DNA from 4 places in the Massilia paldalensis genome. Region 3 is predicted to be linked to each of the others. Evidence: predicted binding sites of a transcription regulator. Region 3 holds the regulator's gene; each other region holds the start of a gene.
What was found. The regulator sigma-54, encoded in region 3, starts transcription at its own class of promoters, with help from an activator protein. The targets are predictions, from matches to a motif close to TGGCANGNAANCTGCTTT.

Region 1: adh (aldehyde dehydrogenase) is a predicted target of sigma-54. The motif match lies at 1,826-1,843, and genes of this name have one in related genera.
Region 2: glnA (type I glutamate--ammonia ligase) is a predicted target of sigma-54. The motif match lies at 3,217-3,234, and genes of this name have one in related genera.
Region 4: pqqA (pyrroloquinoline quinone precursor peptide PqqA) is a predicted target of sigma-54. The motif match lies at 2,287-2,304, and genes of this name have one in related genera.

Annotation. Positions count from the first base shown of each region.
Region 1 is NZ_JBJCIU010000020.1:1,906-6,502, forward strand. Features, by position in the region: gene ACI1V7_RS28005 (DUF779 domain-containing protein) at 1-256, opposite strand, end outside; gene adh (aldehyde dehydrogenase) at 268-1,788, opposite strand; gene ACI1V7_RS28015 (TonB-dependent receptor family protein) at 2,000-4,135, shown strand; gene ACI1V7_RS28020 (GTPase domain-containing protein) at 4,196-4,597, opposite strand, start outside.
Region 2 is NZ_JBJCIU010000002.1:200,652-205,248, reverse strand. Features, by position in the region: gene glnL (nitrogen regulation protein NR(II)) at 1-997, opposite strand, end outside; gene ACI1V7_RS10725 (DUF4124 domain-containing protein) at 1,032-1,562, opposite strand; gene glnA (type I glutamate--ammonia ligase) at 1,734-3,149, opposite strand; gene ACI1V7_RS10715 (rhodanese-like domain-containing protein) at 3,473-3,931, shown strand; gene ACI1V7_RS10710 (TAXI family TRAP transporter solute-binding subunit) at 4,047-4,597, opposite strand, start outside.
Region 3 is NZ_JBJCIU010000003.1:832,395-836,991, reverse strand. Features, by position in the region: gene ACI1V7_RS18465 (enoyl-CoA hydratase/isomerase family protein) at 1-109, opposite strand, end outside; gene hpf (ribosome hibernation-promoting factor, HPF/YfiA family) at 254-616, opposite strand; gene ACI1V7_RS18455 (RNA polymerase factor sigma-54) at 735-2,219, opposite strand; gene lptB (LPS export ABC transporter ATP-binding protein) at 2,222-3,016, opposite strand; gene lptA (lipopolysaccharide transport periplasmic protein LptA) at 3,016-3,621, opposite strand; gene lptC (LPS export ABC transporter periplasmic protein LptC) at 3,645-4,247, opposite strand; gene ACI1V7_RS18435 (KdsC family phosphatase) at 4,266-4,597, opposite strand, start outside.
Region 4 is NZ_JBJCIU010000004.1:534,082-538,678, reverse strand. Features, by position in the region: gene pqqE (pyrroloquinoline quinone biosynthesis protein PqqE) at 1-184, opposite strand, end outside; gene pqqD (pyrroloquinoline quinone biosynthesis peptide chaperone PqqD) at 195-455, opposite strand; gene pqqC (pyrroloquinoline-quinone synthase PqqC) at 470-1,162, opposite strand; gene pqqB (pyrroloquinoline quinone biosynthesis protein PqqB) at 1,159-2,073, opposite strand; gene pqqA (pyrroloquinoline quinone precursor peptide PqqA) at 2,128-2,202, opposite strand; gene ACI1V7_RS21775 (sugar porter family MFS transporter) at 2,591-4,015, shown strand; gene moaC (cyclic pyranopterin monophosphate synthase MoaC) at 4,022-4,516, opposite strand.

The DNA.
Region 1 (4,597 bases), on a different contig from region 3:
CGTCGATGATCAGCTGTGTGTGCTGCCAATAGGCGAACTGCTCGGCCCCGATATAGAAGGGCGTGCCGTCCAGGTCGCCCAGATGGACGTCGTCGTCGCTCAGTCCGAATTCGCCGGCCGGATAGCACATGGGTGCGCTGCCGTCGCAGCAGCCGCCGGACTGGAAGAACATCAGCGGCCCGTAGCGCGCGCGCAGTTCACCGATGAAAGCCAGCGCCGCGTCCGTCGCCCTCACCCGTGGGATCGCATCCGCCATGCACGCCGCCGTCAGAAGAAGCCCAGCGCCTTCGGGCTGTAGCTGACCAGCAGGTTCTTCGTCTGCTGATAATGGTCCAGCATCATCTTGTGGTTCTCGCGCCCGATGCCGGACTGCTTGTAGCCGCCGAACGCCGCATGCGCCGGGTACAGGTGGTAGCAATTGGTCCAGACGCGTCCCGCCTGGATCGCCCTTCCGACACGGAAGGCGCGGCTGCCATCGCGCGTCCACAGGCCCGCGCCCAGGCCGTACAGCGTGTCGTTGGCGATGCGCAGCGCCTCCTCCTCGTCCTTGAAGGTCGTCACCGATACCACCGGCCCGAAGATCTCTTCCTGGAAGATGCGCATGCCGTTGTCGCCCTTGAACACGGTCGGCCGCACGTAATAGCCGCCGGCCAGTTCGCCCTCGTGCGTGGCGCGCTCGCCGCCGGCGAGCACCTCGGCGCCCTCCTGGCGGCCGATGTCGAGATAGGACAGGATCTTTTCCAGCTGCTCCTGCGAAGCCTGGGCGCCGATCATCGTGCCTTCGTCGAGGGGATTGCCGGCCTTGATTTGCGCCACGCGCGCCAGCGCGCGTTCCATGAAGCGCTCGTAGATCGACTCCTGCACCAGCACGCGCGACGGGCAGGTACAGACCTCGCCCTGGTTCAGCGCGAACATGGCGAAGCCTTCCAGACGTTTGTCGAGGAAGTCGTCGTCCGCATCCATCACGTCGGCAAAGAAGATGTTCGGCGACTTGCCGCCCAGCTCCAGCGTCACGGGGATCAGGTTCTGCGCGGCGTACTGCATGATCAGGCGGCCCGTTCCCGTCTCGCCCGTGAAGGCGATCTTGGCGATGCGCCGGCTCGATGCGAGGGGCTTGCCCGCCTCTAGGCCGAAGCCGTTGACGACGTTGACCACGCCCGGCGGCAGCAGGTCGGCGACCAGCTCGAGCAGCACCATGATCGATGCCGGCGTCTGCTCGGCCGGTTTCAGCACCACGCAATTGCCCGCGGCCAGCGCCGGTGCCAGCTTCCAGACGGCCATCAGGATGGGGAAGTTCCACGGGATGATCTGGCCGACCACGCCCAGCGGCTCGTGGAAATGGTAGGCATAGGTCTCGTGGTCGATAGTCGAGATCGCCCCCTCCTGCGTGCGGATGCAGCTGGCGAAATAGCGGAAGTGGTCGATCGCCAGCGGCAGGTCGGCCGCCATCGTCTCCCGGATCGGCTTGCCGTTGTCGATGGTCTCGGCCGTCGCGAGCGTGCGCAGGTTTTCCTCCATGCGGTCGGCGATCCGGTGCAGGATGTTGGCGCGCTCGGCCGGCGAGGTCTTGGCCCAGGCGTCCTTTGCCGCGTGGGCGGCGTCCAGCGCCAGCTCGATGTCTTCGCTCGTGGACCGCGCGACTTCGCAGAACGGCTGGCCCGTGATCGGCGTGACGTTGGCGAAGTAGTCGCCCTTGACGGGGGCGACGAACTTGCCGCCGATGTAGTTGTCGTAACGCTGGCGGAAGGGATTGGCGACGCCGAGCTTGCTGATGTCCGCGAGATTCATGTCGTCCTCTTTCTTTGGTTGTCGTTGTTCCTCCGCTGTCGCAAATGCCATGCCAGGAAGCGATGCCCGTGGATGCGATGCGGTGCTGCTGCATCCCCGGTACAGGTGATCCGAAACGGAACAACACCCCACACGTTTGCGCCCACGGACTGCAGACTTGCGGCGCGGCGGGTATATTGTTGACGGTTTACCCATACCCCTTGCTGGAGAAATGATGAAGTCCCCCCTGTTGCGCCTGAATGCCGTTGCCGCCCTGTTCGCCGCCGGCTCGGCATCCGCCGCTCCCGACCTGCCCGCGCAGCCCGTCCAGACGGGCGCACCGATTCCCGTCGTGGTCGTCAGCGGCAGCCGTGCCGAACACCTCAGCTTCGACCTGCCGGCCTCGGTCGACGTGGTCGATGCCGGCCGCATCGATGCCGCCCAGATGCGCGTGAACGTGTCCGAAGCGCTCAATGCCGTGCCCGGCGTGGTCGTGCAGAACCGCCAGAACTATGCGCAGGACCTGCAGATCTCCTCGCGCGGCTTCGGCGCGCGCTCGACCTTCGGCGTGCGCGGCGTGCGCCTGATCGCCGACGGCATCCCGGCCACCATGCCGGACGGCCAGGGCCAGGCCGCCACGTTCAACCTCGACATGGCCCAGCGCATCGAAGTGCTGCGCGGCCCCTTGTCCGCGCTGTACGGCAACCATGCGGGCGGCGTGATCCAGCTGTTCACCCGCGATCCCGAAGGCCGGCCCGACGTCGAAGTGGGCTACTCGGCCGGCAGCTACGGCACGCACAAGACCGATATCAACGCCGGCGGCAAGGAAGGCAAGTTCGGCTGGCTGCTCGACGCCTCGCGTTTCGACACGGACGGCTACCGCGCGCACAGCGCCGCCCGCCGCGACCAGGCCTATGCCAAGCTGACCTACGAACCGAACGCGGACAGCAAGCTGACCATCACCGCGAGCGGCCTGCGCCAGGACGACACCCAGGATCCGCTGGGCGTCAGCTGGACCACCTTCCAGCGCGACCCGCGCGCCGGCGAGATCGACACCACCGACACGGCGCGCCCGCAGCGCACCCTCGCCGACCGCTACGACACGCGCAAGAGCATCGACCACCAGCAGATCGGCCTGTCCTGGGACCAGCGCTTCGGCGACGACCGCCTGCGCCTGACCGTCTACGGCGGCAACCGCGAAGTCATCCAGTACCAGTCATTCTCGAAAGGCTTCCAGGCCCCGGCCAGCCATTCGGGCGGCGTGGTCGACTTCGACCGCGACTTCTACGGCATCGACGCCAACTGGACGATGTCGCGCCCGTTCGCGGACGGCACCCTGCGCACCGTCGTCGGCCTCGAGGCGGGCAAGTCGAAAGATGCGCGCCAGGGCTTCGAAAACTATATCGGCGACCGGTTCGGCGTGAAGGGCGCCCTGCGCCGCGACGAGGAAGACGACGTGCGCAACGTCGATCCCTACGTCCAGGTCGAATGGGAGCGCGGCCAATGGGTCTATACGGGCGGCCTGCGCCACAGCAGCGTGAAGTTCAGCGTCGACGACCATTACCTATCGAACGGCAACGACAGCGGCAGCGTCGACTACAGCCACACGACGCCGATGCTGGGCGTGCTGTACAAGGCGACGCCGCAACTGAACCTCTATGCGAGCGCGGCGCACGGCTTCGAGACACCCACGTTGAACGAGGTGTTCTATTCGGGCACCGGCGGCGGCTTCAACTACGACCTGGGCGCGGCCACCAGCACCCAGCTCGAGATCGGCGCCAAGGCGATGCCGACGCGCGACGTGCGCATCAATGCTGCGTTGTTCCAGGCGCGCACCCGCGACGAGCTGGTCGTCGATGCGTCCAGCGGCGGCCGCACCAGCTACCGCAACGCCAGCAAGACGCTGCGCCAGGGCGTCGAACTGTCGATCGATGCCGACCTGCGCGGCGGCTTCTCGGCCCGCGTCGCGGCCACGGTGCTGCGCGCCATCTACGACGAAGCCTTTGCCGGCGTGGCGGACGGCAACCGCCTGCCGGGCGTGCCGAACACGAGCCTGTTCGGCGAGCTGGCCTGGAAGAACGAGGACGGGCGCTGGGGCGCGGCGCTGGAAACCGTCGCCAACGGCAAGGTCCATCCCGACGATGCCAATACGGCGGTGCCGGCGCCCGGCTATGCGATCTTCAATGCGCGCGTGCAGGCCCGCCAGCAGATCGGCCCGTGGCGCCTGCGCGAATACGCGCGCGTGAACAATCTGTTCGACCGCACCTATGTCGGTTCCGTCATCGTGGGCGACAGCAACCGCCGCTACTACGAAGCGGCGCCGGACCGCAACTGGATGCTGGGCATGAGCGCGCAATACCAGTTCTGAGGCCGGTTGCGAGGAAAGTTGTGAGACCAGTTCCGACGCCAGAACTGGCGTCGCTGCGATCTACGCGCGGGCCAGCGCCCGCGCCGCGTGGTCCGGGTACAGGCGCTCCAGCGTCTCCACGGTGACCTGGCCGACCAGCGCCTGGATGCGCGTGGCAGCCGCCGCCGCATCGGGCGCCTCGCGCACGGCCTTCCACAACGGCGCCAGTTCGGCGTCGCGCCGCGCCAGTGCCGCCTCGACCTCGGCCTGCCAGAACGGCGGCGCCTCCCCTTCCACGAAGTTGCCGCGACCGCGGCCGAAATGCGCCACCGCCAGGTAGCGCAGCACGCTGCCCACCAGCAGCGTGCGCAGGAACGGGTCGGCGAACTGCACGTCCGGCCGTTCGCGGTCGGTCGTCGTATTGAAACCCCAGGCGGCGCCGGCCGCCGTCAAGCCGCCGACGATCGCCCCCAGCAACGCGCC
Region 2 (4,597 bases), on a different contig from region 3:
CGAAGGTCTGCGCCAGCGTCAGCCCGAGTCCGCTGCCGCCTTCGCGCCCGGAGACGAGCGGGTAGAAGATGCGGTCGCGGATGTCGGGGGCAATGCCCGGTCCGTTATCGATGATATGCAAGTCTAATGCCAGCCCGTAACGCACCTTCGCCAGGGTCACCTGGCGTGCGACCCGGGTGCGCAGCACGATCTCGGCGTCGCCCGCCGCGATCCGTTCGCGCAGCGCCTGGGTGGCATTGTGGACGATGTTCAGCACCGTCTGGATCAGTTGCTCCTTGTCGCCGCGGAACTCGGGAATCGAGGCGTCGTAGTCGCGCCGGATCGCCAGGCCGGCCGGGAATTCGGCCAGCACCAGGCTGCGCACCCGTTCGCAGACTTCGTGGATATTGACGTCGCCGACGATGTGCGGGCGGCGGTGCGGCGCCAGCAGGCGGTCGACCAGGGTCTGCAGGCGGTCGGCTTCCTTGATGATCACCTGCGTGTATTCGCGCAGCGCGTTCAGGTGCGCATCCGGCAGCTCCAGCTCGAGCAGCTGGGCGGCGCCGCGGATCCCGCCCAGCGGGTTCTTGATCTCATGCGCCAGGTTGCGGATCAGCTCCTTGTTGGCCTGGCTCTGGTCGAGGATGCGTTCCTCGCGGTCCAGCTTGAGCTGCTGCACGTTCTCGCGCAGCTCGACCACCACCTCGGCCTCGCCGGCGGCGCTGACGATGCTGTGCACCTGCAGCGGCTCGCGTCCCGCCCGCTGCAGCGACAATTCCTGGCGCAGGTCGGCGTACTTGTGGGCGATCGCCTGGCGGCACAGGGCCCACAGGGCGTCGCCGTTGGTGAACAGGCCGGCCAGGCGCTGGCGCGACAGCGACTTCACGGAAATCTCGAGCAGGTGCTCGGCGGCCGGGTTGGCATAGCGCACCAGGCCTTCGGCATCCACCACCAGCACGGCGGACGCCAGCAGGTCGAGGCCTGCAAATCGTTCTTGGGAAGGGAGGGAATCGTTCATCGCAGGCCGTGTTTTCCTCTTGTTGTCGCCGCCTTCAGCGGATGTTGCCGATTTCGCGCTTGAGCGCTTCGATGTTCTTTTCCGAACGGCCGATATCGTCGCGCATGCGCGCCACGCGTTCCTGGTACTTGGCATAGTTCTTCTCGTTGCCCTGGCGCTCGGGCTCGCCGTTGTTGAAGACGGCCTTCAGCTCCGCCAGCTTCTTCTCTTCGGCGCGCAACTCCTCGTTGAGGATGTCGCGGCGGTCGTCGTCGCGCTGGCGCTGGGCATAGCTGTCCACGCGCGGGAAGTTGGCAGGGCTGCTGGCGGCCGGACGGGCGGCGCCCTGGCGCATCGTGTTGCCGCCGCTGGCCGCGGGGGCCGGCACGGCCGGGCGCGTGCTGGGGGCCGGGATATAGCCGGGCAGGTCCAGCGCCTTGCAGCCGGGCTTGTTGACGTCGGTGAACTCCACCCTTCCCTCCTTGTCGACGCATTTGTAGACGGCGTCGGCATGGGCGCCGGGATGGATCGCCAGCACGGCAGCCAGCAAGATGGCCGGGCGCAACATGAAGCGCTTGCTTGTCATTCGCATCGGGTCGGTGCGGCGCGATCGCGCCTGGTTGGGAACCCGACGACTATACCGCACCGGCATAAAAAAACGCGAGGAGGCCAGCCGGCTTCCCCGCGTTCATGTTACCAGCTGGATACACTCCGATGCCATCCCGATCACAGTTTGGCATCGCAGCATGTCCGCCGATTACGACGAGTAGTACATGTCGAATTCGGCCGGGTGCGGGGTCATGCGCATGCGCTGGACTTCCGCCATCTTCAGTTCCAGGTAGGCGTCGATCATGCTGTCGCTGAACACGCCGCCGCGGGTCAGGAACTCGCGGTCCTTGTCCAGGGCTTCCAGCGCTTCTTCCAGCGAGGCGCACACGGTCGGGATCAGCTTGTCTTCTTCCGGCGGCAGGTGGTACAGGTCCTTGGTCGCGGCTTCGCCCGGGTGGATCTTGTTCTGGATGCCGTCCAGGCCGGCCATCAGCAGCGCGGCGAAGCACAGGTAGACGTTGGCCAGCGGGTCCGGGAAGCGGGTCTCGATGCGGCGGCCCTTCGGGTTCGCCACGTGCGGGATGCGGATCGAGGCCGAACGGTTGCGGGCCGAGTAGGCCAGCTTGACCGGGGCTTCGAAGCCCGGCACCAGGCGCTTGTACGAGTTGGTGCCCGGGTTGGTGATCGCGTTCAGGGCCTTGGCGTGCTTGATGATGCCGCCGATGTAGTACAGGGCCGTTTCCGACAGGCCGGCGTAGCCGTCGCCCGCGAACAGGTTCTTGCCGTCCTTCCAGATCGACTGGTGCACGTGCATGCCCGAGCCGTTGTCGCCGGCCATCGGCTTCGGCATGAAGGTGGCGGTCTTGCCGTAGCTGTGGGCGACGTTCCAGACGACGTATTTCAGGTTCTGGGTCCAGTCGGCGCGCTCGACCAGGGTCGAGAACTTGGTGCCGATTTCGTTCTGGCCGGCGCCGGCCACTTCGTGGTGGTGCACTTCGACCGGGATGCCCAGCGATTCGAGGATCAGGCACATTTCCGAGCGCATGTCCTGGAAGCTGTCGACCGGCGGGACCGGGAAGTAGCCACCCTTGACGGTCGGACGGTGGCCGCTGTTGCCGCCTTCGAAGTCCTTGTCGGTCGACCAGGATGCTTCTTCCGAATCGATCTTGACCATCGAACCGGCCATCTCGACCTTCCACTTGACGGAGTCGAAGATGAAGAATTCCGGCTCCGGGCCGAAGAAGGCGGTGTCGCCGATGCCCGACGACTTCAGGTAGGCTTCGGCGCGCTTGGCGATCGAGCGCGGGTCGCGGTCGTAGCCCTTGCCGTCCGACGGTTCAATCACGTCGCACTGCATGAAGACCGTGGTCTCTTCCATGAACGGGTCGATATTGGCGGTGTTCGGGTCCGGGATCAGCAGCATGTCGGATGCTTCGATGCCTTTCCAGCCGGCGATCGACGAGCCGTCGAAGGCGTGGCCGGATTCGAATTTGTCTTCGTCGAAATGCGAGATAGGAACGGTGACGTGCTGTTCCTTACCGCGGGTATCGGCGAAACGCAAATCAACGAATTTCACTTCGTTGTCCTTCAGCATCTGCATTACATCTGCGGCGGTCCTTGCCATTCGTATCTCCTAAAGAAAAAGGGGTGTCGGCGACGCCAACGGGGCGTGCGACAAACGCATATGCTACTAAGCAGAAATTATGCCAGCATTTGTCCATGAGCAAATCATTAATCAATCGTTGGTGGGCTTGGAATTTGCCCATTAAAATCAATGATCCAGCATGGGTGCACGGAATTGATGCAATCCACCGCCAGCGCACCGGCGCGGTGCGAGCGAGGCAGTATGCACCAAGTTGATGCGGCATGCACCAAATGTGCGAGCCCTGCCGCCGACGGATCGCCATGGTGCGTCCGTCTGCACCATACCGATATTTGGGAGGAATCATGAGCAAGACCGAAGACATTCTCGACGCCGCCAGGGAGCGCGCACCGGGCCAGCCGTATGCCGGTGCCGTCACGCCGGCCGAAGCCTATGCGCTGGTGCAGGACGATCCGCGCGTGAAACTGATCGACGTACGCACGAATGCGGAGCGCGACTGGATCGGCCGCCCCGCCATCCCGGCCGAACGCCACGGCGCGGTGCAATGGAGCCTGTATCCCGGTGGTGCGCCGAACCCCGACTTCGCCGAACAATTGCAGGCCAGCGCCGGCAAGGACGACGTGGTGCTGTTCCTGTGCCGCTCGGGCGTGCGCTCGCGCCACGCGGCCCGCGTGGCGACCGAACTGGGCTACCGGAACGCGTTCGACATCCTGGAAGGCTTCGAGGGCGACCGCGATGCCGAGGGACACCGCAAGACGGTGGGCGGCTGGTGCAAGGCGGGGTTGCCCTGGGTGGGGGCGTAAAACGCCGTCGTTCCCGGCATTGCCGGAAACGGCTCCCTGCGCAGGCAGGGCCCAAGTTCTGCAAACGCCGCCGGCTGCTCCAGATTGGGTCCCTGCCTGCGCAGGGACGACGTAGTCAGGCCTGCACGCGCTGGCGCACGAAGTTGATGTGGCTGCGCAGGCCGTACAGCGCATCCGCATAGGCCAGCGGGATCGAGATGTGGTTCACCCGCTCCTCGATCTCGTCCAGGCGGCGCAGCAGCGCCGCGCGCACCTCGTCCCGCTGCGCGGCCGGCGCATCGGCCGGCACCTGTTCCAGTTCCCCTTCCACCGCGCGCAGCTGGCCGTACCAGCGGTACACGCGCGAACGGATCCGCCACACGTACAGCGGCGGCACGATCTTCGACAGCGGGATGATCAGCGCGGCCAGCGCCACCACCACGACCCATAGCCGGTCGAACAGGTTGGCGAGCCAGAACGACAGGTAGCGCTGCAGGAAAGGCGGGCCATCCTTGTAGTACTTGGCCGCTTCCTTCGCCACCGGGATCTCCGTGTAGCGCGGCGACGGGAACTGGCCCTGCTGCTGGAACCAGCCGGCGCCGCCGTGGATGTCGATCGCCGCCTTGACGAACAGGTCGACGAGGGCCGGATGCAGGTCCTCGCGCGCGACCAGCGTGGCCGTCGGCG
Region 3 (4,597 bases):
GCGCCAGCGCGCGCACCATGTCGAGCGACAGCGAGTTCAGGGCTTTGGGGCGGTCCAGCGTGATGATGCCGGTGCCATTGGCGACGCGGGTCAGTACGTATTCGGTCATGTGTCTCGTTATTCGACTAATCAGACCCTTATTCTAGCGGCAGGGTGGACGGCTTGCCGCCCGCCCTGCGCGCCACGCCATGCGCGCGCCCGTCAAAGCAAAAAGGGCGCCGATGCGCCCTTTGTTCACGTTGCCGTTATGGAATCAAGCCGTGGCCGGCTCGGCGTCGTCGCCCGCGTCGGGCAGGCGTTTCGGTGACGTGTGCGTGAAGTCCTGCATCATCTGCTTGTACTTCAAGACCTGGCGGTCGAGCCGGTCCATCAACATGTCGATCGCGGCATACAAGTCGTGCGCGGCACTGGCGACATGGAGGATCTTGCCGGCGACGCGCAAGTTGATCTCCGCCTTCTGGCGTTTGGCCTTCTCGGTGAGGTTGTCGATGCAGAGGATGACGTGGGTATCGATCACTTGATCGAAATGGCGGGTAATGCGTTCGAGCTTGTTCTGTACGTACTCTCGGATGGCCGGGGTAACATCGAGGTGATGTCCGCTGATGGTGAGATTCATACACACTCCTTTGAAGAGGCGCTGCCACAACCACGCGCGCATCCGCGCTTCATGCGCAGGTGGCAACGTTTTGACACGAACTGGCCGCAAGGACTCGTCCAACGACGACAAGTACTTGCTACAAGGATTTGCGGAGGCTGACGGGCGGGATCTTCAAGGCTTCTCGGTACTTGGCGACGGTGCGCCGCGCGATGACCATTCCCTGCTCCCCCAACATGTCCGCGATCTTGCTGTCGGATAAAGGGTTCTTGGGGTCTTCTGCTCCTGTGAGTTGCACGATGAGAGCCCGGATTGCCGTCGAGGATGCTTCTCCTCCCGCCTCGGTGGCAACATGGCTCCCGAAGAAATACTTCAACTCGAACATGCCGTGCGGGGTCAGCATGTATTTCTGAGTTGTGACTCGAGAAATTGTGCTCTCGTGTAGACCTAGTGTATCAGCTATCTCGCGCAAAACAAGGGGCCGCATGGCAACGGCGCCATGGGAGAAAAAATTGCGCTGGCGCTCGACGATGGCCTGGGCCACGCGCAGGATCGTGTCGAAGCGCTGGCGCATGTTCTTGATGAGCCACTTCGCTTCCTGCAGCTGCGCATTCAGTTGCGTCTCGGACTTGCCGCCCTTGAGGGCCTGCGCATACAGGCTGTTCACGCGCAGGCGCGGCATGACCTCGGGATTCAATTGCACGCTCCAGCCATCCTTGGCGCGGCGCACGATCACGTCCGGCACGACGAAGTCGGAGACGTCCGATGCGAACGCGGCGCCCGGATGCGGGTTGCACTGGCGGATCACGCTCTGCGCCTCGCGCAGGTCTTCGTCGTCGCAGTCGAGCGCCTTCTTGAGCTTGTTGAATTCGCGCTGGGCGAACCAGGTCAGGTATTTTTCGACGATGGTCAGCGCCATGCGGCGCGTCACCAGGGGCACGTTCGGCATGCGCCGGATCTGCAGCGCCAGGCACTCGGCCGCGCTGCGCGCGCCCACGCCGGCAGGCTCCAGGCTCTGCACGAGGGAGAGCGCCGTGCGCAGCTCGTCGAAATCGATCTCCAGCTCTTCCGGCAGGCGCGCGTGGATGTCGTCCAGCGATTCTTCCAGGTAGCCGTTGTCGTCCAGCGCATCGACCACCAGCTCGACCAGCGCGCAGTCGCGCGGCGCGCAGCACGACAGGCGCACCTGCTCCATCAGGTGCTCGCGCAGCGTGACGGGACTGGCTTCCAGCTGCGGGCGGCCATCCTCGTCGTCGGCGCCGCTGCCGCTGTTGCCGCTGCGGCCCTCGCCCCAGTCGGCATCGCCGTCGCCGCCGTGCGCATCGTCGCTGCCGCCGCCCTCGCCTTCACCTTCGCTGCCGGCGGCCTTGTTTTCCTCGCCGCTGCCCTGCTGCGCGGGGGCCTCGGCCGGCGCCGGCGCGCTGTTGATGGCGCCGTCGGCCAGCAGGCGCACGGAACGGTCGAGCGGATCGTCGAGCCGTTCCAGCAGCGGGTTGTCGCTCAGGACCTGCTCGATCTCCTGGTGCAGCTCCAGCGTGGACAACTGCAGCAGGCGGATCGATTGCTGCAGCTGCGGCGTGAGCGCAAGGTGCTGTGAAGTCTTGAGTTGCAGCGTCTGTTTCATACCTACATTCGGAAGTGTTCACCCAGATAGACGCGGCGTACGGATTCGTTGGCGATGATGTCGTCGGGGCGGCCGGATGCGAGCACTGCGCCCTGGTTGATGATGTAGGCGCGGTCGCAGATGCCGAGCGTCTCGCGCACGTTGTGGTCGGTGATCAGCACGCCGATCCCGCGCTCCTTCAGGAAGCGCACGATGCGCTGGATCTCGATCACGGCGATCGGGTCGACGCCGGCGAACGGCTCGTCCAGCAGCACGAAGCGCGGGTTGGTCGCCAGCGCGCGCGCGATCTCCACGCGGCGGCGCTCGCCGCCGGACAGCGACAGCGCCGGGCTCTCGCGCAGCTTCTCGATCTGCAGCTCGCTCAGCAGCTCGTCGAGGCGCTCGGCGATGCGCTGCTTGCTCAGCGCCTTGCCGTTCTCGCGCTGCAGTTCCAGCACGGCGCGGATGTTTTCCTCGACCGTCAGCTTGCGGAACACCGACGCTTCCTGCGGCAGGTACGACAGGCCCAGCAGCGCGCGGCGGTGGATCGGCAGGCTCGAGACGTCGTCGCCGTTGATGTCGATGGTGCCGGCATCGGACGGCACCAGGCCCACGATCATGTAGAACGAGGTCGTCTTGCCCGCGCCGTTGGGCCCCAGCAGGCCGACCACTTCGCCGCAGGCGACCTGCAGCGACACGTCGCGCACGACGAGGCGCTTGCCGTAGCTCTTCTGCAGGCCCTTGACGACGAGGGTGCTGCCGCCGGCGCCGGTACTGCTATTGCCGGCGACGGCCGCGTTTTCCGTGCTCGTCTCCATCACTTCTTCTCCGTGGCCGGGACATTCGCCGCGGGCGCTGCGGCCGGCGTGGCGGCGGCGGGCGCCGCGGCTGCCTGGTTACGGCGCGGCGCCAGCGTGATGCTGCCGCGGCCCTTGCCCTGCACGTCGGCGCCGCTCGGATCGTTGCGGCCCACCAGCACTTCCCTGCGGCTGTCGTACGAGATGAACGGGCTATCCATTTCCTGCGTGACCTTCTTGCCTTCGAGCTGGCGGATCTCGGCCTTGGAGAACAGCTTGATCAGGTCGGCGCGCTCGTCGTATTCGATGCGCTGGGCCTGGCCCTCGGCCCACAGGTCGGGGCCGCCGTCGCGCTTCTGGCGGAAGGTGGCCACCTTGCCCGCCGCGGCGGTCAGGATGAAGGTGCGGTAGCCGTCCGGCGCTTCCTTGACCTCGGCGCGGTCCGACTTCAGCACCATGGTGCCGCGCGTGATGACGACGTCGCCGGTGGCGACATAGTTCTGCGTGACCTGGTCGACGTGGGCGTCCTTGTAGTCGATCGTGATCGGCTTGAGCGCGTCCGCCTTCTCGGCCGAGGCGGCCAGCGGCACCAGCAGGCAGATGGCGGCGGCGAGTAGTTTGTTCATGGTTGTCCTCAGGTGAATGGGCTTCAGCGCGGCTGGCGCGGCGGATAGACGGTGCGTCCCCGGCCGAGCTGGGCCTGCTGGGTCGCGTTGTTGACCGTGGCGCCGATCGAATCGATCGTCGCGCCGCCGAGCGTCATCTTGACCGGCTTGTCGGTCTTCGCGATCTCTTCGTCCGGCAGGAACGTCATCGCCGTGGTCTGGATGTGCAGCGGCTGGCCGGTGCCGCTGGCCGGGCGCCGGATGTCGACGTTGCCGGTCAGGTCGATCTGGTTCTGGTTCTGGTTCACGAGCGCGTGGTCGGCCGTGATCGTCATCGGCGGCTTCTCGGCCGCCAGGCTGTGCACGACCGGGTTCTCGATCTCCGAGGTGTTGGTCGACGGCCGGTGCGTCAGGCGTTCGCCCGAGATCACGTAGCGCGGCTTGCCGTCCACCGACATGCGCACGAAGCTGAAGTTGTCGATGATGTAGTCCGGGTCGTCGCCCACGTTGACGCGGGTGGGATCGTCGCCCTGGCCCTGCATCACCTGCACCAGCCAGAAGCTGCCGAAGGCGAAGAACACCGCGGTCAGCATCAGCGCCAGCAGGCGCCAGCGGTGCGCGGTCCGTTTGTAGGTTGCGGGTGCCATGGGGTATCCGGTCGTCCCTTATGCGAAATACGGCGCGAGGGCCTGATCGTAGGTGCCCTGGGCGCGCATCACCATGTCGCAGACTTCGCGCACGGCGCCGCGGCCGCCCGGGTTCTTCGTCACGTAGTGGGCGCGGTGCTGCACTTCCGGATGGCCGCTCGGCACGGTGACGGCAAAGCCCACGCGGGTGAGCAAGGGCACGTCGATCACGTCGTCGCCGATGTAGCCGCATTCCTCGGCCGTCACGCCGGTCTTGGCCAGCAGCTCGGCAAAGGCGATGCGCTTGTCGTGCTGGCCCTGGAACACGTGGGTGATGCCCAGGTCCGCCGCGCGCCTGACAACGATGGGGG
Region 4 (4,597 bases), on a different contig from region 3:
GCTGGCGCGCCTGGCGCATCACGTCGAACCACTGTGCCGTGTCCAGCTCGGCGCGCTCGTTCGCATAGCCGACGGGATTGAAGCAGAACGGGCAGTGCAGGGGGCAGCGGTAGGTCAGCTCGGCCAGCAGCCACAGCGGTGGCGCGATGGCCGGCGTGACGGCGGCAGGTAGGGGCGCGTTCATGGTCGCGGCCTCAGCTGATCCAGCCGCGCTCGCTGGCCGCGCGCAGGAATTCCTCGACGTCGTCCTGCAGGCCGCGCTGGTCGAACGCCTGTTCGAGCTCGGCGACCATGTCCGGCACGGAATGCTTGCCGTCGCAGCGCTTGAGGATCTCGGCCGCGCTCTGGTTCAGGTTCACCATGCCTTCGGGATACAGCAGCACGTAGCTGTTCTGCGCCTCTTCCCACTGCATGCGGAACAGGCGGGACAAGGCGGGCTTTTCTGGAACGGTCATCATGGCATCTTCCGTCAGGGGTAGGCGTTGTCGATGGCGTCGAGCATGGCCCACAGGATGTCGAGCTTGAACTGCAGGATCTCGAGCGCGCGTTCCTGCTGGGCGCGCGTGGTGAAATGGTCCAGCGTGACCTGCAGGCCGTGTTCGACGTCGCGTTCGGCCAGCGAGATGCGGCTGCGGAAATACTGCAGGCCGGCCGGGTCGATCCAGCCGTAATGGACGGGCCAGTTGGCCAGCCGGTCCTTGTGGATCTTGGGCGCGAACATTTCCGTCAGCGAGGAACAGACGGCTTCCTGCCACGGCACCTGGCGCGCGAAATTCACGTAGGCGTCGACGGCGAAGCGCACGCCCGGCACCACGTGGCGCTGCGACCAGAGTTCGTCGCGGCCGAGACCGACGGCTTCGCCCAGCCGCACCCAGGCTTCGATGCCGCCTTCGTCCTCGCCGGTACCGTCGTGGTCGAGGATGCGCCGCACCCACTTGCGCCGCGTCTCGCGGTCCGGGCAATTGGCGATGATGGCGCCATCCTTGCGCGGAATGTTGATCTGGTAATAGAAGCGGTTGGCGACCCAGCCGCGAATCTGTTCTGGCCGCAACAGGCCCTCGTTCATCCGGACGTTGAACGGATGGTGGATGTGGTAACCGGCACCGCGCGCGCGCAATTGCGCTTCGAATTCCTCGCGGTTCCAGGGTGCAGCAAGCGTCATGGGACGATCTCCATGCCGTCGAACGCGACTTCGATGCCGTGGCGCGCCAGTTGCGCGCGTTGGGGCGAGTCTTCGTCCAGGATCGGATTGGTGTTGTTGATGTGGATAAGGATCTTGCGCCGGTCGCCGATGCGGTCGAGCACCTCGATCATGCCGCCTTCGCCCGACAGCGGCAGGTGGCCCATGTCGGCCGCCATCTTCTTGGACAGGCCCAGCGCGATCATCTCGTCGGCCGTCCACAGCGTGCCGTCGACCAGCACGCAGTCGGCCGCTTGCATCGCCGCCTCCACGTGCGGCTCGATGACGCCGAGTCCCGGCGCATAGAACACGGAGCGGCCGCTGGCGATGTCCTCGATCAGCAGGCCGATATTGTCCCCCGGCTCGGGCCGCTCGCGGTGCTTGGAATAGGGCGGGGCCTTGCTGCGCAGGGCCAGCGGCGTGAAGCGGATGCCATCGATGCCGGGCACCTGCGTCGCGGCGCTGCCGTCGACGGGCAATGCGTGCCAGTGCACGCCGCAGTAATGGGACAGCACGGAGGCCAGCGGCAGTCCGTGCTCGAGTTCGTTCCACACGGGCGCCGTGCAGTACAGCGGCAGGGTCTTCCCCTCGCGCAGCATCAGCAGGCCGGTGACATGGTCGATCTGCGCATCCATCAGCATGACGGCGGCAATGCCGGTATCCCGCGCGGCGCGTGCCGGCTGCAGGGCAGGGGTGGCGCGGATCTGGGTCAGGATATCGGGCGAGGCATTGATCAGCACCCAGTCCTGCCCGTTGGACGACACGGCAATCGACGATTGCGTGCGCGCCGTGGCGCGGAGGGTGCCGTTGCGCAGCCCGGCACAATTACGACAGTTGCAATTCCACTGCGGAAAACCGCCACCGGCGGCGGAGCCCAGGACGAGAATCTTCATCGGGCGAGCCAGCCGGTGCCGGACATGGCGTCATTATTGCCGACACCGTGCATATCAGCGATTCAGGATGTACATCGTGATTTCGAAACCGAAACGGCGGTCGATGAATTGCGGCTTGGTCCAGCTCATGGTCGTTCTCCTGGAAGTGTTGAGGAAGAATGCATCTACACGTAACTCTACTGGAAAGCCACGCAGGGTGTAGGCGATATGGAACACGCAATAACCATGCCACTGGCAGACGCCCGGCCGCCGCCCGTCCAGGCCTTCATGTGTGGCAAAACTGAACAACGACCGACGCGTACTGACACGCTTCCGGCACAGCAAAAAAGGTGTCGAATGGTGAATTATGTACGTTCCCAAACATTCGTGCAAATGGGGTTGATGTATCCTTCATGAAAGAAAAGCGAAGCTATTGCGATATAAGCAATCAATCGTGTTCCAGACGTGTTCCTGGGCGAGAAGGAGGAGACCCGCTGTCTTGCGACAGTTCCGTCCACCAGCCAAAGGATACGCATCGATGTCTACCACTACCACGCCGGCCGCCGTAACGGCGCCGCCCGATACGAAGGAAAGCCGCTTCGTCTTCAAAGTCGCGCTCGCCGCCACCATGGGCGCGCTCGCCTTCGGCTACGACACGGGCGTCATCTCGGGTGCGCTGCCCTTCATGAGCACCCCGGTCGCAAACGGCGGCCTCGGCCTCACCCCCGTCACGGAAGGCATCGTGACCTCGGCCCTCGTGTTCGGCGCCGCGTTCGGCTCGCTGATGGCCGGTACGCTCTCCGACCGCTATGGCCGCCGCACGACGCTGCTGGGCCTGTCGCTCGTGTTCATGATCGGCGTGCTGGGCACGGCGCTGGCGCCCTCCGTCGCCGTCATGGTCGCGATGCGCTTCGTGCTGGGCCTGGCCGTGGGCGGAGCTTCGTCGACGGTGCCCGTGTTCATCGGCGAAATGGCCGGCCCCAGCCGCCGCGCCCGGCTCGTCAGCCAGAACGAATTGATGATCGTCAGCGGCCAGTTGATCGCCTACATTCTCAACGCGCTATTGGCCTACCTGTCCGATTCCCCGCACGTGTGGCGCTACATGCTCGGCATTGCCGCGGTGCCGGGCGTGCTGCTGGGCATCGGGATGCTGTTCGTGCCGGCGTCGCCGCGCTGGCTGGCCAGCAAGGGCCGCATGGAGGAGGCGCGCGCCGTGCTGCAACAGATCCGGTCGAGCGACAAGCAGATCGACAAGGAAATGGCCGACATGGTCAAGCTGAACGAGATCGAGCACGACCAGGTCGGCTGGTCGGCCGTGATGGCGACGCCCTGGATCCGCAAGCTGCTGTGGATCGGCATCGGCCTGGGCTTCGTGGCCCAGTTCACGGGCGTGAACGCCTTCATGTACTTCACGCCGATCATCCTGAAGTCGACGGGCCTGGGCACGAACGCGGCGCTGACGGCCACCATCGGCAACGGCGTCGTGGCCGTGATCGCCACCTTCTTCGGCATCTGGCTGATCGGCAAGCATGGCCGCCGCCCGATGCTGATGACCGGCCTCGGCTTCGTCGTCGCCTCCCAGGCCGCGCTGGGCGCCGTGCTGCTGTGGATGCCAGACGGCCTGGCGAAAAGCTATACGGCGCTGGCCTGCATCCTGTGCTTCCTGCTGTTCATGCAGATGCTGATTTCGCCCGTGTACTGGCTGCTGATGTCGGAACTGTTCCCCATGCACCTGCGCGGCGTGCTGACCGGCACCGCCGTCGCCTGCCAGTGGATCTTCAACGCCCTGGTGGCGCTGCTGTTCCCCATCGCCATGGCCCAGTTCGGTAGCGCCACGTTCTTCGTGTTCGCCGCCATCAATGTCGGCTCGCTGATCTTCGTCGCGACCTGCCTGCCGGAGACCAAGGGCAAGTCGCTGGAAGGGCTGGAGAAGTACCTGGAGAAGGAATTGACGGGCGCCTGAGGGCGACTAGACGGCGGCGGTCCAGTCCCCGGACTTGCCGCCATGCTTTTCCAGCACGCGCACGTCCGTCATGACCATGCCGCGGTCGACCGCCTTGCACATGTCATAAATGGTCAGCAAGCCGACCTGCACGGCCGTCAGCGCCTCCATCTCGACCCCCGTCTTGCCAACCAGCTCGACCTGGGCGCGGCAGTGCACGCTGTTCTTCGCATCGTCGATCTCGAAGTCGACGGCGACGCGGGTCAGCGCCAGCGGATGGCACAGGGGGATCAGGTCGCTGGTGCGCTTGGCGGCCATGATGGCGGCGATGCGGGCGACGCCGAGGACGTCGCCTTTCTTGGCGCTGCCGCTTTTAACCAGTTCCAGGGTTTCCGGCTTCATGCGGATGGTGCCGGCGGCGACGGCGACGCGGTGGGTCTCGTTCTTGGCGCCGACGTCCACCATATGGGCCTGGCCGGCGTCGTCGAAGTGGGTGAGGTGGTCGGAGGCGGGCGTCGTCATGGTGTGAATGCTGGGTCTGAGCTGTCGTATCGAAGTTTGGCCGGACGGTAACACCGGCCGGGAAGCGGGTATCATAGCACC